DNA from 2 places in the Fundidesulfovibrio putealis DSM 16056 genome. Region 1 is predicted to be linked to the other one. Evidence: predicted binding sites of a transcription regulator. Region 1 holds the regulator's gene; the other holds the start of a gene.
What was found. The regulator sigma-54, encoded in region 1, starts transcription at its own class of promoters, with help from an activator protein. The targets are predictions, from matches to a motif close to CTGGCACGGNNNNTGCTT.

Region 1 (8,483 bases):
GGGGTTGGGCAGAAAGCGCAGGTCGAACACCAGGTCGGATTCGGTGGGGATTCCGTACTTGAATCCAAAGCTCATGATGTGGACCTTCATGGCCGGCCCCTTCCCCTCCAGGAACTTCCACTTGTCCTGGAGCTGGCGGCGCAGGTCATGGATGGAGAAGCCGGTGGTGTCCATGACCATGTCGGCGGTCTCGCGCAGGGGAGCCATGCGGCGTCGCTCTTCCTCCACGGCCTCGCCCAGCCCGTACCCTTCCGATTCGAAGGGGTGGGGACGGCGCGTGGTGGCGTAGCGGCGCATGATCTCCTTGGTGTCAGCTTCCACAAATACGACCTGGGGCGGGTTCTCCGCCTTCCTCAGTTCCTGCAGGGCCGGTTCCCAGTCGGAGTCGAAATCCGCCTGGCGCATGTCCATGCCCAAGGCCAGACCACGGTAGCGGTTCGCGTCCTGGCCTTGGAAAAGGCTGACCAGCTTGGCCATGAGGCTCGCGGGCAGACCGTCCACGCAGAAGTAGCCCAGATCCTCGAAGACATTGAGCGCTGTGGACTTGCCTGAACCTGATAGTCCGGAAATGACCACCACAGGCAGCTTTTCGCCCGGATGCGGCATGGGGAAGGCTCCTTTGTTTCGTGTGGGGGCAGGACGCTCGCTGCGGGGCAGCAGCGAAAAGTCCCCGCTCGCGCATTTGGCGCGTGCGGGGACTTCACTAACAAATGATCAGGCCGACGTCATGACGAACCGTATCACGCGTGGCTGGTGACAACCCGCCAGAGGCTTTCGCGGTCTTGCGCTTCCAGGAATGCTCCCCGGAAGCTCTCGTCGGACAGAAGCCTGGATATCTGGGCAAGGATGCGCAGGTGCATGCCGGCCACATGCTCCGGGGCCAGCACCAGGAAGAAGATGCGGCACGGCTTGTGGTCCAGAGCCTCGAAATCGACGCCTGACGTGCTGCGCCCGGTCACGATGACGATCTCCTTGAGGGAGTCCATTTTGCCGTGTGGAATGGCCACTCCGTCGCCAATGCCGGTGGTGCCCAGGTTTTCGCGCTCCATGAGCACCCGCAGGGCCTTCTCGGCGTTCACTTCCGGGAAGGCCGCCGCAACCGGGGCCACCAGTTCGGCCAGCACCTCGGACTTGTCGCCGGACTTCAGGTCGTCCAGCACGAAGTCCTTGCGCAGAAACTCCCCAAGCCGCATCAGCGGGATACTCCAGGATCGATCAGGCCGAAGTCTCCGTTCTTGCGCTTGTAGATCACGTTGATGCTGTCGGTCTCGGAGTTCAGGAACACCAGGAATTCGTACTTCATGGCTTCCAGCTGCTCGGCAGCTTCCTCGACGCCCATGGGCTTCGGGTTGTACTTGTCGGACTCCTCGATGGAGTGGACCTTGCCCTCGTCCGTGAGGCTGACCACGCCCATGGTGACGGCGGCGGAACCGGCAACCTTGCGGCGGTCCTTCATCTTCTCGCGCATCTTGCGGATCTGGGACTCGAGCTTGTCGGTGATCAGGTCCAGCGTGGAGTACATGTCGTCGGAGCGCTCGTGGGCAGCGATGTGGATCGTGTCGGCGTCGATGATCACGTCGGCGATCTGGCGGGTCTTCTCCACCATCAGGGTGACGATCACTTCGGCATTGTCAGAATTAGGCATGTATTTCGCCAGCTTGTCGAAACGCTTGTTGGCGTATTCGCGCAGGCCGGGGGACGGTTCAAAATTCTTGAAGTGAAAAGCAATGTTCATATCTTCCTCCGATGTGTGTCCGCGGGTGGATGCGGTGTGATTACAATACAGCCTTGCGCTTCGACGAGGACTCGATACCCATGGCCATACGATACTTGGCCACGGTCCTGCGGGCAATGTTGACCTGCAATTTTTGCTTGAGGATGTCCGCGATCTGCTCGTCGCTGACGGGCTTCTTGTGGTTCTCGCCGGAGATGAGCTGCTTGATGAGCGCCTTCACCGATTCGGAACCGACGGAAGTGCCGTCGTCCAACTCCAAAGAGGAGTTGAAGAAAAATTTGAGCTCGTAAATGCCGTGGGGGGTGGCCACGTACTTGCTCGTGGTAATGCGGCTCACCGTGGATTCGTGCATGCCGATGTCGTCGGCAACGTCCTTGAGGATAAGGGGCTTTAGCTTGGTAACGCCCACCTCGAAGAAATCCCGCTGGAACTTCACGATGGATTCCAGGACCTTGAACAAGGTGCGCTGGCGCTGGTACAGGCTCTTCATGAGCCACTGCGCAGAGCGCATCTTGTCCTGGAAGTAGTCCTTGTCCTTGCCGCCGCTGCCCCGGGACATGTCGCCTGAATAATACGGCGATAGTTGCAGTTTGGGCAGGCCGTCCTCGTTCAGCACGATGACGAAGTCGTCGCCGTACTTGTACACGTAGGCGTCGGGGCTGACGTACACCGGGTCGGAGGAGCTGAAATGCGATCCGGGAAGCGGATCGAGAGTCTGGATGATGTCCAGGTACTCCTTGATCTCCTCCATGGTGATCTTGAACTTCTTGGCAAGAGGCTTGTAGCGCTTCTTTTCCAGGTCTTCCAGGTGCTCACGCACGATCTCGATGAGCACGGGATCGGTGTAGCCGTAGAATTCCAGCTGCACCAGCAGGCACTCCTGCGGGGTGCGTGCCGCCACGCCCACAGGGTCGAAGCGCTGCAGGGCGTAAAGAACCGCTTCCACTTCGGGCACGCTTGCCTGGGCGTCCTCGGCGATTTCCTCCACCGTGGATTGCAGGTACCCCATACCGTCCAGATTGCCAACGATTGAGGCAGCGATGACGCGCTGGGCCGCAGTGAAGGGGGAAAGGTTGATCTGCCAGGAAAGGTGTCCGTCCAGAGAGGTTTTCGAGGCAAGACGGGCCTCGAAAGACATTCCCTCCTCCGGGGCCTCGTATTCGCGGGCGGTGGCCTGGCGCGAGGTGGAGGCGAAGTCGCCGATGTAGTCGTCCCATTCGGCGGTCTTCAGGAGTTCGCGCTGCATGGCGCCCTCTTCCTGAGTGGCGTCGGGAGCGCGGGATTCCTCGGCCATGGTCGGGGCGGGACGCTCGTCCTCGATCACGACCTCTTCCAGCAGCGGGTTCTCCAGAAGCTCCTGCTGCACGGTCTCCATCAGCTCAAGCCGGGAAAGCTGCAACAGCTTGATGGCCTGCTGGAGCTGGGGAGTCATCACCAGCTGCTGCGAAAGCTTAAGTTGCTGTCTGAGCTCGAGGGCCATCGTGCGCGCGCGTTCCTTTGTTTGAATTTGGGCGGCTAGCAAGAAAAATGCCGGACGCGCCCGTTCAACCTGCGCGGTTATGCACTAAAAGCTCGCACGTGGCAAGACTTGGGGGGAATCAGTCACGCCATTCGCGCCACATTCGATCGAGTTTTCCCTGCGCCAGCAGTATGAAGCGGATGGCTTCGCGCACCGCGCCGCATCCGCCGGGCCTTTTGGAAATCCAGGCGGCAATGCGAAGAATTTCCGGCTGCGCGTCGACCGGGGCCAGGGGCAGGCCCACGCGGGCCATTATCTGCGCGTCCAGCCAGTCGTCGCCCATGTAGGCCACCTGGGAGAACTCGAGGCACTTGGCGGCCATGATCTTTTCGAGCACGGGGAGCTTGCGCAAGTGCCCGCCGTGGAATTCACGGATGCCGAGTTCCCGCGAGCGCTGTTCGGCCTGGATGTTGCCCAGGCCGCTGATCACCGCCACCTCGATCCCGGCGTGCTGGCAGAGCTTCACGCCCATGCCGTCCTGGATGCCGAAACGCTTGAGGCCGGGGCCGGGGCCGTCGTGGCTCACTGCGTTGTCGGTGAGCACGCCGTCCACGTCCAGCACCAAGAGGCGCACGGGCCTGGCCAGCGCCAAGGCCCGGCGCATGCCGGGCCTTGAGCCGATTCGGGCGGGACGCCTCATTTATTTCTTGCCGCGCGCGGCCTTGGACGCCTTGATGAACTCGCGGAACAGGGGGTGGGGGCGCATGGGGTTGGAGTTGAACTCCGGATGGAACTGACAGCCCAAAAACCACGGATGCTCGGGCAACTCCACCATTTCCACCAGGGATTCGTCGGGCGACAGGCCGGAGAACATCATGCCCTTTTCTTCCATGCGGGCGTAGTAGGCCTTGTTAAACTCGTAGCGGTGGCGGTGGCGCTCCTCGATCTGGGGCTTGGCGTAGGCTTCCATGGCCTTGGTCTCGGTCTTCACCACGCAGGGGTACGCGCCCAGACGCATGGTGCCGCCCATTTCAGAGTCGGCGTCGCGGCGTTCGATCTTCTTGGTGCGGAAGTCGTACCATTCGCGCATCAGGTAGATGATGGGGTCCGGGCTCAGGCGGTTGAACTCCTCGGAGTTGGCCTCGGTGAGTCCCAGCACGTTGCGGGCGAACTCGATGCAGGCCAGCTGCATGCCCAGGCAGATGCCGAAGAAGGGCACCTTGTTCTCGCGGGCGTACTTGATGGCCGCGATCTTGCCTTCCACGCCGCGCGAGCCGAAGCCGCCGGGCACCAGGATGCCGTCCAGGCCGCCCAGGCGTTCGGCCACATTCTCGTCGGTGATCTCCTCGGAGTTCACGTAGACCAGGTTCACGCTCACGTCGTTGGCCACGCTGGCGTGCACCAGGGCCTCGTGCAGGCTCTTGTAGGCCTCCTTGAGGTCCACGTACTTGCCCACGATGGCGATGCTGACCTCTCCCTGGGGATTGCTCAGCTTGTGGGTGAGGGTCTGCCATGCTTCCAACTCGGCGTTCTTGGCGGGCAGGCGCAGCAGGATGGCTATCTTCTGGTCCACGCCCTCGGCGTAGAGCTTCAGGGGCAGCTCATAGATATTCTTCACGTCCACGGCGTTGAACACGGCGTCCGGGTCCACGTTGCAGAAGAGCGCGATCTTGGTCTTGAGGGACTGGTCCAGCTCGATCTCGGAGCGGCAGATGATGATGTCGGGCTGGATGCCGATGGACCGGAGCTCCTTGACGCTGTGCTGGGTGGGCTTGGTTTTGAGTTCACCGGCCACGCGGATGTAGGGGATGAGCGTCAGGTGGATGTAGAGGACGTTCTCCTTGCCCAGGTCGCCGCGCAGCTGGCGGATGGCTTCCAGGAAGGGCTGGCCTTCGATGTCGCCCACGGTGCCGCCGATCTCGATCAGGGCCACGTCCTCGTCCTTGGCGACGTTCAGGATGGAACGCTTGATCTCGTCGGTGATGTGCGGGATCACCTGCACGGTGCCGCCCAGATAGTCGCCACGGCGCTCCTTCTGGATGACGTTGTTGTAGATGCGCCCGGAGGTGACGTTGTTGTTCTGGGACATGGCCACGCCCAGGTAGCGCTCGTAGTGGCCCAGATCCAGGTCGGTCTCGGCCCCGTCGTTGGTGACGTAGACTTCGCCGTGCTGGAAGGGGTTCATGGTGCCGGGGTCCACGTTGATGTAGGGGTCCAGCTTCATGATGGTGCAGCGCAGACCGCGCGCCTGCAGCAGCGCGCCGATGGAGGCGGCGGCCAGTCCCTTGCCCAGGGAGGACAACACGCCTCCGGTGACGAATATAAATTTGGTTTTCATAAAAGAGCCCTGCCTCCTGGGGGCTGTGAAAATAGAAGGAAAACCCCCGCCCGGTTGACGCTTCGCGCGGGGGCACGTAATGTCTGCGGATACGTCTAAGCGACTGGCCCACTTTTTTCAAGAAACCCCTGGAGCGTTGTTCATGGCCCAAGTCAAGACTCTGGTCATCACCGGCTACGGCACCAATTGCGAGGCGGAGTCCGCCCACGCGGCCAATCTGGCCGGTTCAGACCAGACCGATATCGTCTACTTTTCCGACATCACAGCCGGAAGAGTTCGTCTTCCCGGCTACAACTTTTTGATTTTTCCCGGCGGATTTCTCGACGGCGACGATCTCGGCGCAGGCCAGGCGGGGGCAATCCGCTGGAAATACGCCAAGAGCGCCCAGGGTGAATCGCTGCTCGCGCAGCTGAAAACCTACTTCGAGGAAGGCGGCCTGATCCTTGGCATCTGCAACGGTTTCCAGCTCCTGGTGAAGCTAGGCCTGCTGCCCGCCCTGGACAACAATTATTTTGAGCGTCAGGTCACGCTCTCCAACAACGATTCCGGTCGTTTCGAGGACCGCTGGGTCACGGTGCGTGTGAACCAGGCCAGCCCCTGCGTGTTCACCAAGGGGCTCGACCGCCTGGACCTGCCCGTGCGCCACGGCGAGGGCATGATCATCCCCCATGACAACGCGACACTGTCGCGCATCGTCACCGAGAACCTGATCGCGCTGCAATACGCCGACCCGGCCACCGGGAAGCCCAGCATGGAGTATCCGGCCAACCCCAACGGATCGCCCATGGCCATCGCCGGGCTTACCGACCCCACGGGTCGGATCCTTGGGCTCATGCCCCACCCCGAGGCCTTCAACGACCCCACAAACCACCCCGGTTGGACCCGTGGCGAAACGCCCAAACTGGGCATCTCCATCCTGGAGAACGCAGTCCAGTATCTGAAGGCCAACGGTTAGCAGTCATCGGGCAAGAGGGCTGTCCCTCTTGCCCTTCTTTTTCCAAGGCGCTGGCTTCCGGGGATAACGGCGCAATTGCACCGGTCTCTTATTACCCGGATCTCAAACTAAGTCTTCGCACTGACAATGCGACGCGCACCAGTGCAAATAAGTCCAAGCCGCTGCAAGGGATTCCATAAGGGCGGAGCCCTTTGGCCGCCGGAGGCTCTCCGCCGCGCATCACCAGACCGGCCACCAGCACATCAACAAGACTTCGACCTCAACTCCGACGCCACGAGCCCCTGATGAACGCCGCCTCCCCTCCCCTGTCGCCGATTCTCAACCAGCCGCCTCCGGGCTGGAGCTCCTGGCGTCTGGTCATGACGCGAGCCCTGAAGCAGGCCTGGTTGGCGGGACGGCGCGGCGAGGCCCCGGTGGGCGCGGTGGTGATCGAGGCCGCCACCGGGCGCGTACTGGCCGAAGCCTGCAACGGCCCCATCGGCGCAAACGACCCCACGGCCCACGCCGAAATCCTGGCGCTTCGCCAGGCGAGTGCGGCCATCGGCAACTACCGCCTGAACGGGGCCATCCTGGCCGTTACTCTGGAGCCGTGCCTGATGTGCCTGGGAGCCATGGTGCACGCGCGCATCGGGGGCCTGGTCATCGGCGCGCCGGACCCCAAGGCCGGAGCGGTGTTCTCGCAGATGGACGGGCTGGCCCTGCCGTTTCTCAACCACCGCTTCCCGGTGTTGTCCGGCATCCTGGCCGGAGAGTGCGGGGCCACGCTGACGCGATTCTTTGCGGGCAGACGCAAGGAAAAGCGCGGCTGATCGACTCTTCCGAACACCCCGTTCCATTCAATTCGTTCGCCAAAAAACGACTTCCAGGGATATCTGCGATCTCAATCCGGCAATTGGCCGGACACACCACAAGGAGTTCGCTATGTCCTCAAGTCTTGAAGAAATGGTGATCGAAAATCTTGAACAGGGTTTTTTATGTTCGGAAAGCGTAATCAAGGCATCAGCCGAATACCTGGGCGTTTCCTGGGATCGCATCCCGGCGATCGCGACCGGCCTCGCCGGGGGAATCGGCATCACGGGCGACGTCTGCGGCGCCCTGACCGGGGCCGTGCTGGCACTCGGTCTCGCGTTCGGCCGCAGCACGCCGGACCAGGACCCTTTCCCCTGCGCCATACACGTGCAGGAACTGGCCGAGCAATTCCAGAAACGGTTTGGAAGCGTCAACTGCCCGGACATCATCGGCATCGACCTGCGCACTGAGGAGGGCCGCGACAAAGCCACGGCCAAAGGCCTGCTCAATCTTCCCTGCAAGGACAGCTGCGTCCTGGCAGCGCGCTACCTCGCGGGGACAATCACGGCGGGCGCCTGACATCCAGCCGTAAATGCTCAGCCATCCTTGCGGGATGAAGGCGCACCCGTCCGACACTGGGCCGGACCCGCTGTCCGGCCTGAGTACGAACACCGCCCAATCAATCGGGGGCCGTTTCTACGAAGGGACGGCCTCCTTCCAGATGTCGCGGCACAACTGCATGAAGGATTCAAGTGGTGGGGAAATCCACTTTTCCCTGTGCCACAGCATGTGTACCGGAAGCTCTTCCGGCACCTCGTCCAGGATCAGTTCCGCCAACTCGCCCGACAAAATATCCTGCCGGACTACCGAACGAGGGAGCAGCGCGCAGCCTTCCCTCCCCGCCAGGAGCGAGTTCCTGACCGCAGCGAGACTGCTGAAGTCGATCCACACATTCTCCTGCGCGTATTGTCTGGCGAGGCATCGCTCGAGCACTACGCGGTTCGACGAGTCGGACGCTGCGGACAAGATCAGGCGTCCGGCGAAGTCCGAGGCTGTAACCGCAACGCTCCCAGATCCCCACTCGGACGTATGGCCGACCAGGACAAACGCCTCCGCGCCGATGCGCTCGATGTGGCAGTTGTCCCACGGCCTGGGCTCGCCAACGACAAAGGCCAGATCGAGTCCTTTTTCCAGGTAGCGCTGAATG
Region 2 (8,483 bases), on a different contig from region 1:
TCCGTACTCCAGGTGTCCTGTTGGGAGATGGCTCCGTATCGATCCCGGCATCAGGTAGGCCCTGCAGATACTGCAGTGGTATCATGTCTTGAATGTTCATGTCTTTGTTGAGAACTTGCCTTTGTGGACGATGGCGTATTACTGGCACGTCATGATGGCTGGGTGGATGTGCTGGTGCTCGGTGTGCCGGGTTTTTGAATTCCGGAGTTAGATATGACTATTGCTATTTGGCCGAGTGCAGTCAGGATCGTAGCTACGCTTCTGGTATTTATCTATCATTACCTGTCGTTGGTGGGGAAGTTGAAAAGCTATCCGACTTTGGACCGGAATGGTTATAATATATGCGCGTTGTTTCTTTTTATTTCTGGATATTATTCAATAATGTCGAAAGGGTCGCCTCACAAATGGCTGCTCCGCCGTGTGGTCGGAATACTTGTTCCGTATTGGGTCGTCATTGTTCCAGTTTTGTGTGCTAATTATCTGTACAAGTACAAACCGGCGCTTCCATGGGAATATGTTGCCATATTCCTTGGGGGCAGCATGTTCCTGGATAATCCTGTCTATGTGATATCCTGGTTCATAACATTGATTCTGTTCTTGTATCTCACGGTGTATCTGTCTGCTGTTTTAGGCGGGTACTACAGGGTTCTCCCGTACTTCGCGTGCTTTGCTGTTTTGCATTACTGCTTCAGGATGGACGATGTGCTTTTTTTGTCGTTTGTGGCGGGATATGCGGTTCGCATTACCTTCCCAACCCGCTTGGATAGTGTCGCCAATAGGTGGTGCTGGCATGCGCCGGTTGCGAGTGCGTTGTTCGGAATACAGTCTTTTTGTTACTCGTTTTTCCTCGTCCATGGCGCTGTACTCGTCGTGGCAGTGAAGTTGTTTCCCGTGGATTATGTCCTCACCCCTTTGGCCAGTGTAGTCTTGACGATGCTGATTTCCGTGCCGCACAAGTGGATATCGGATAGGGCCACGGCGAAACTGCTCGGCACCCTGGGGGTCCAGCCGCGCTCGAAGCCCGTGCCGGCCAATTCCTGACCATGGCCGCCCGGCTAACCGCCTGGGGCTTTCTTGTCGATCATCGTTCGCTGTCGGCGTGAAATGCCGGCATGTCCATCAAGCGCAACACGGTCATCTCTCCCTGCCCGTTTCAATCAGCCTCCCCCGGATTGTCTCTCGCCTCCTCTTCCGACTGACCGTTTGGTTCAGCCTGTCTCAGCGGGTCCCCGCTGCACATGGCTTCGGGCCGCACACTCTTCATGGGCGACGTTTCCGTGCTCGTGCTCACCGTCTTGTGTCGATTCGGGAGTCCGGGGATTCTGCCAGGTAGGATCGCTCGGCCGCGCACGGTCCTGCGTGAAATAAGGCGACTGTAAAAAATTCCAACTCAGGCAAGTGGAAATCCTTACAAGGGCCGCGGTTTTGGGGGGTGTTTCGTGATAAATGCACGTGATATCGGGCGGTTGGTATTTGGCATGGAACCTGCTTAATGAGTGAAAACAAATGGAGGTTGCGCCATGCAAAAGGCTGTCAGATTATTCCTGTGTGTTTGTTTCCTGGCCGTGAGCACTCAAGCTCAAGCGTTTTACACCCTGGACTTTTCCTCTCTGGGTGGAAATGTTTACACTGACATTGAAACCGTGCTGATGGCTGGCGGCTCGACCGTGCAGCAGTTCACCGCTTCCGGAATCCCGGGTGACGTTCAGATCGGCGATGTGTTCCAGCAGACCACCGTTAACACCTACGTTGCCGAATCCGCCAAGTACTTCAAGAATGGTGACTACCACAACATGCTTGGCACCGACGTGATCGGCCTCAAGGTCGATGACGGCATCCTGGACGGCGTGGTGACCAGCCTGATCACTGCCGGCGTTAACCCCCTCGGATTCGAATACAAGTACGTGGCCGGCGAAGTTGTCAGCATGTGGTACGACAACGGCGGCGGAGCTGTCGAGATCGCCAAGGTCACCATGACCGACGGCGGCGGCATCAACCTGATCCCCCAGGCTGACAAGATCGGCTACTCGACCGGTACCTTCAACCTGCTCGGTCAGATGGAAGTCCTGGTTGACAACGTGTTCTTCTACAACGGCAAGGACCTCTTCGACGAACTGTCCCCCCTGGTCGTGGCCATGTCCACCCTGGACGGCAGCATCAACCTGGATAAGGCCTTCGATGTGTCCGGCGCCTCCTTCAAGCAGACCGTCAAGTCCTCCGGCGACATGACCATCTACGCTACCCCTGAGCCCGCGACCATGACCCTGCTGGGCATCGGCGCTCTGGGCGCGGCCTTCCTGCGCAGGCGCAGCCGCCGCTCCAACTAGAGTAGCACTGCAAGGCAAAGCGGGGTTGCTTCGGCAACCCCGTTTTTTTTTGTTCGTCGACCGGTGGAGTACGTCTTCCTCCACGATGGGTTCGAGCGGGGTTGGCCCGCATTGTCAGTCGTCTTGTCCGTGCGGTCATTCCTGGTGGCTTCGCTGTGCGTCTGTCCGGCGCAATTGAGGCACAGACGCATTTCCTGGTGAGGCACATTGTCTGCCATGAACGACGTGGCAGCGCTGAGGCAAAGCGGGAAAGAGATTGCCTGGGAAATGGCTGTCAGGAAGAAGGCGCTGGTGCGCGCCTTGATCACGCCGATCAAGCCCTGGCTGCGTGCGATGGTCGGAAAGCTTGAAGGGTGAGCGTAGGGATGGATGCCAGTCCTTGGAGCGGGCGCGCTCCCAGGTGGAGGCCAAGGCGTGGGGAGCCCCTTATGCGGATGAAGACGGTACGGATTGCTGCTGCGCCTCCTCGAAGCGGCAGGAGCGACTCCCAAAGACGGTGGTGTACGTCATACGCCCAAGGCAGGAGTAGCCAATGTTGTAGAGTGCTTTCTGTATCACTGTACGGTGCGGTAGGACTCTACCCATGGCATATGTGTAGTTAATTTTTGCCATTTGCATTATCGAGAATTTTATGAGTTGCGAACCTATTCCGAGTTTCCGGTAGTTGGGGTTGACGAAAAGATTGATGAGTTCTGTAGCGTTCTCTGATGTAACGTTTTTAAGTTTATCGAAAGTATAGTTCCATGGTGTGCCCCATATGGCTGAGACTAGAGATCCGTTGTCTGTGGCTACAAAGCATGGAATGTTGTCATTGAATCTCTTTGTAATTTCATTTTCAAGAATTTTCCTTGTTTTATAAACACGCTCAAATTCACGAGGCCAAGAGTCTACTATCATTCCAATGTCGCCAGTATTGCCTTTTCGGAGAGTCAGATTCCCACATTTCCCATCAATGTCCCAGTGTTGGTCTGCTATGTTCATTGCAAACAATAAGAATGTCCTACGTTCCCAAATATTGGTCCGGACGGCATCAAGAATGCCGCGCATTCCGTCCGCCTCGTAGTGTGATACGACACCTTTGAGCTTGTCGACGATGAATGTCATTCATCTACTCCAGTCCGGTTGTACGGGGATGAAATCATAGGGCAGCGTAGCTTGTTCATTGCGGGTCGCCATGACGGAAGACAATTCGCATGGATATGTATCGTCGGCATTATTTCATGCCGTATCGCCCAGGGGCTATGATTCCCTGGGGGTCCAGAGCGTGCTTCAGGACGTTGTGGAAGTCCCGTTTCCAGGGAGGCATGAGGTCCTGGTCCGCCATCTGCATGATGCTGGTCCTGTATGTGTGAATGCCATCGGCTGAAAACGCCGCATAGAGGGCTTTGTACAGCGAATGTGCCCGGTCCTTCTCTTCCTGATTATTCTTGTTGAAGGTGATGCTCAGGATGCCCACAAGCCTGCTCGGCGACACCAGCGTCAAGGTGAGGGGCATCTCAAAGCCATGCGCGCGATACAGCGGCGCGGCGATTTCGACGATCCGCCTGGCCTTGTCCCCTTTGGCGTCCACAACGGGAGCGAACCAGATGAGCCCGAAGTCCTTGAGGCTCGAGACCCTCCATAGTATGTTTTTATATGCCTCGTCTGTGGGAATCCCCATCATCATGTCGAGGATGCTCCTGAAGGAATCCAGGGACTCGGAGACCTTCCTGAAGAAAGGAATCGGAACCACCGACATGGTCTGGAAGATGGCGGACAAACGGTCTATCGTCTTACGGCTGAAGAATTGTACGGTGGCGATCCCCTTGAAGGCGCGCTTCAAAGTGGACTTGTGGGCTTTTACGGTCTTGCGCAGGCCATAGAACCCGCCTGCGGCGCTCCATTGGCCCACTGAGAGCAGCGGGGAGGACATGATGCGAATCGCGTCGTCGTCGTCGAGGAGTGTGTTGGCGTATTCTGCCGGGCAGAGTTTTGAGGAAATGAGATAGCGCATCGGGTTCGCGATATGGACGCAGCTGCGCACGATCCCTTCAAGGCGCATTCTGCGGAGCACATTGACTATGTCGGGGAGCGAGTCTTTTGAGTGCGCCTTGATGACGAACGATTCGAAGTGTTCGGGAACAGGCATGAGCGGAATGCGCATTGCCGTGACGATGCCAAAGTTCGATTGGACGAAAATTCCTTTTACGTCCGGACCGAGGTTGGGGAATATCCCGGTCCGGATTATATCGCCCGTTCCAAGTACGACCTCGGCGTCGGCAAACTCCTCCCGGTGATTGCCAAGGGGGGTGTGGCCAAATCCGCCTTCCAGGGTGTTTCCGATGATGCTTGCGTTCTTGCCTGCTCCGGTGGTGTCCATCCAGAGGGGCTGTTTCTGGGCCTGCAGGAACTCGTACAGGTCTTGCTGGGACACGCCCGGCTCAATCTCCACGTGGCCCAGCTCTGCGTCATAGTTCCGGATTGCACGCATCATGGACAAATCCAGGAGCACATTCCCATCCGTGACGGGAGAACGGTCCCCATAGCCCAGGTTATGCCCTCGGCTGATCGGGTAGAGCGGCACGCCGGTTTCGCGGGCCAGATCCACCAATGCCTTCACCTGGGCCGACGTCCTGGGGCGGACGTGGCAGGCCAGACTTCTTGGCGTCGCAAGGCTGTTGTCCGTCAGTTGTTCGAGGTGTCTGTTGTCCGTGAAAAGGGAATCAGGGCCAACGATTGCGGCGGCCTTACTGACGAAAGCATCAATGTCCATGATGTCAGCCATGGCTAGCAGGCACTTCTTGGAGGAGTCACAATTATCCTTTTGAACATCCAGGTCCTCGTTGCCTCCGGTGGGCTGGTTATGAACGTTGTCCTGCGTACAATGCCTTATGGTAGAGGGATTCTAGGGCAATACGCTGTTCGTCGGGAAGAGATTTCAACAGGTCTGGCTTGGAGGTGAACAGCTTTCTTGCGATCTCGGATTCGAGCGGCATGTTCTTCTCCGCATTTTCCACCCTGATGTCTTCATCAATGACATGCGAATTCATCTTGACGAAGAACGAGTGTAAATCTGTCTCGAAGTCCGCATTCCCGTAGGCCTCGTAGAGTGAGGGCTCAATTTTTTGCATATTGACGCGAAGTGCAACCGCCGGAGCGTTCACTTTTTCGTAGTGTCGCTCTTCACCAAATGGTTCAAATAGGAAAATTGATTCATAAAATCTGACGTGCTTTGGATTAACCATTATGCACAAGTCGTCTGCTTTTGTGGAAAGGGCATATCGAAAGATTGCTTTGGCAAGAAACACAATGAGATTCTGCATGCGGCGCTGCGGGAGCGTGGCCAGGGAGCCAAGTTCCACCACCTTGCGTCCTGCATCGCGCAGTGAGTCGAGCTCTGGCTTGTAGAGGTCGTCCATGGGCAGGCCGAAGCGATGGGTGTCAGGGATGTAGCTCATGGTCGACAGCACGGTAAGATACGACTTGAAGACAAAGACACAGCTCTTGGGCAACAGGTGGTGCAGTCCGAAACTGAATCCGTACGGCGCAGGCGCGCTGATGTAGCCGGAAGCGAGGTAGACGTCGTGAAGTACGGTGAACGCCTGAATGTACTCGTCAAGAGTTTCGGCAATTTTGATGCTGGGGCGGTCAAGTGTTTCGAGCTTTGCATCAAGCAGGGCCGATCGGCGTATGCGGATTGTTCGCCGACGTTCAACCCCGCCAGAGAATACGCTGGGCGAGGGCGGAGGCGGGGGAGGGGGGGATGGATTTGAGATCATGATTTGTTGCATTCCGTACACCTGGGTTGTGGTAAAAATAATACCACCAGCCAAAATCATGCCAATTTAATCCGTGTGATCAGTGCTCGTCCTTGTTCGCTCCGGTCAGATTGTATTTTTTGTAGAACTCGTACAAGCGCGCCCTGGACAGGTTGGCCATCTTCATGGCTTTTGCGATGTCCCCCCGGCTGGAGCGCTGAAGCTCCCGGAAGTACTGGCGCTCCATGGATTCCAGGAGCTCGTTGCGGTAAGCCTTGTAGCTGGGCAGGGGGCGGCCGGACCATTCCCGGGTGGGTTCCTGCATGGGGTCAACCCGTGGCGCAGGGGTCCCCTCTTGCCCCAGCGAGCGTTTGGCGGCTTTGACCCGAATATAAAAAGGTAACTGCTCCGGGTAGATGATCGGCTGGTTGTGCGAGATCGCCACCACGGAATCGAGCACGTTCTCAAGCTCGCGAACGTTGCCGGGCCAATCGTGCCTGCGCAGGATTTCCAGGAATTCCTTGGAGAAACTCTTCATGGGGACCCGGTTTTTCTCGCAGGATTTCAGCAGCAGCTGGTTGGCCAGGCCGATCAGGTCTTCGCGTCGTTCGCGCAGCGGCGGCAGATTGAGCTTGAGCGACTGGATGCGATAGAGCAGGTCGGCACGAAAGAGGCCTTCCTTGACCATTTGTGACAAGTCTTTGTTGGTGGCTGCGACAAGCCGGAAATCGCTCTCGACTTCGCTTTTTGCTCCCACAGGGCGGAAGCGGCGCTCCTGCAAAACGCGCAGGAAGTTCTTTTGAAGGTCAATGGGGAGCTCGGAAACCTCGTCCAGGAAGAGTGTGCCCTTGTGGGCTCGCATGACCAGGCCTTCGCTTTTGGAGTCCGCTCCGGTGAAGGCGCCCTTGGAATAACCGAAGAGGATGGACTCCACGAGTGTCGCGGGAAGCGAAGCGCAGTCTACCACGATGAGGTTCTCGTTGCGGCGCTCGCTCAGGCCGTGGATGGCCCGGGCAAAGAGTTCCTTGCCCGTTCCGGTGTCTCCGTGGATCAGGACGGAGACGTCGCTCTTGCTGGCTTTTGCTACTGTTTTCAGGCATTTGCGCATTTCTGAGCAGGAGCCGAAGATATGGAATCGCTCCCCGACGTCCGCCCAGGACAGTTCCTCCTCGAAAAGCACCCCGTCGAGCCTGGTCAGCAGGGCCTGAAGATGCTCAATGGCGTTGTCACGCTGGATGTAGTCCAGCGCACCTTCGCGGAGAACGAATTCCAGTTCCGTGATGTCAGGTTTGTCAACAACTACAAGGACTTTCGGTGGGGTGTGCATCCCGGTGATGCGCGGGTACAACTTGGCAAGCGGTATGTTCCCTGTCTTGTTGAGGACAAGCAGGTCTGTTTTTAGACTGTGGTCGTCGTCGATAATCTCATTGAAATTCGTGATACGTGTAATGGAATGCGGCAGTCCTCGAGAGATGTCGAGTATGTCGTGAAAAAGATCAGGGCTTTTTTCGAATACAACGACATTGGCCATCGGAGAAACCTCTTCGGACCATGGAATCATGCATGGTCCGAAAGATGCTATATATTGAACATCTCTTATCCTGCGCGGGGCGCTGTTCTAGTCAAGGCTCAATTTACGTGTGCATTTAGAATCGGTCAATGCAAGAAACACGAAAATAGGGGTGTCAGTCTGAAAAAACGAGACGGCTTAAAATTCGAACTGGCGACTGAGCGTCGTGCGCAGAGACTCGGGGATTTTGAGGAATGCCGCTCCTATTTCAGTGACGGCATTGAGTGTGACGTGAACAGGGCGGCATAAAATCTGAACGATCTGTTCTGGTGTAGGAATGCAAAAAATGATCAGAAACGGCGTCTGCTTGTTTATGTTTTCAAGAACACGAGTGCTCTTTTCTTCCATTCTGATGCCAAGGCCACCATTTGATATGTTGAATATATGCACAGGCTTGTACTGCGTTTCGTTTGTCGTGAGTTTGAGTTCAATGACAGCAGGTATTGAGATGTCCTTGCGTATGAATTTCCGGAAGTCTCTGGCGTTCTGATGATTGTGTTCATTGTCGATATTCGCAAAATAGGACTCGATGATCGAATTGAGGAGAGAATTCTGAGCTTTTTTTGTTTGCTGTGAGTGCTGTCTAAGCCTGAGCGCCAATTGGGTGGATAGATCAAAACAGATTGTGATCTTATCCAGTTTGGATTTTGGCTGGTGAGTTGGAACCATGGAGTTTTGTATTAAAAGTTCTTCCCTAAGCATGAACAATTGTTTTCAAGAAACATGCCATGCGCGAAATGGATGGGTTTGGCAGGGAATGCGCCTTCCCAGGCCTCTGGCGTCCCGTGAATTTGCAAACATCCGGCCAAGTTGTAAGAAGTTACAACAGGATGTCGGATTCCTTTCCAG

Region 2: a site for sigma-54 is predicted at 1,474-1,491, ahead of G453_RS0111585 (PEP-CTERM sorting domain-containing protein). Genes of this name have one in related genera too.

What each region holds. Positions count from the first base shown of each region.
Region 1 is NZ_AUBQ01000004.1:180,498-188,980, reverse strand. Features, by position in the region: gene rapZ (RNase adapter RapZ) at 1-606, opposite strand, end outside; gene G453_RS0103795 (PTS sugar transporter subunit IIA) at 741-1,193, opposite strand; gene hpf (ribosome hibernation-promoting factor, HPF/YfiA family) at 1,193-1,735, opposite strand; gene rpoN (RNA polymerase factor sigma-54) at 1,776-3,215, opposite strand; gene G453_RS0103780 (KdsC family phosphatase) at 3,334-3,894, opposite strand; gene G453_RS0103775 (CTP synthase) at 3,895-5,532, opposite strand; gene G453_RS0103770 (phosphoribosylformylglycinamidine synthase subunit PurQ) at 5,675-6,487, shown strand; gene tadA (tRNA adenosine(34) deaminase TadA) at 6,772-7,296, shown strand; gene G453_RS22220 (C-GCAxxG-C-C family protein) at 7,409-7,855, shown strand; gene G453_RS0103755 (LysR family transcriptional regulator) at 7,973-8,483, opposite strand, start outside.
Region 2 is NZ_AUBQ01000014.1:35,208-43,690, reverse strand. Features, by position in the region: gene G453_RS0111590 (hypothetical protein) at 214-1,041, shown strand; gene G453_RS0111585 (PEP-CTERM sorting domain-containing protein) at 1,668-2,327, shown strand; gene G453_RS27945 (hypothetical protein) at 2,544-2,684, shown strand; gene G453_RS0111575 (GNAT family N-acetyltransferase) at 2,754-3,431, opposite strand; gene G453_RS23660 (FAD-binding oxidoreductase) at 3,541-5,079, opposite strand; gene G453_RS23655 (N-acyl amino acid synthase FeeM domain-containing protein) at 5,168-6,145, opposite strand; gene G453_RS0111560 (sigma-54 interaction domain-containing protein) at 6,165-7,391, opposite strand; gene G453_RS0111555 (PilZ domain-containing protein) at 7,773-8,336, opposite strand.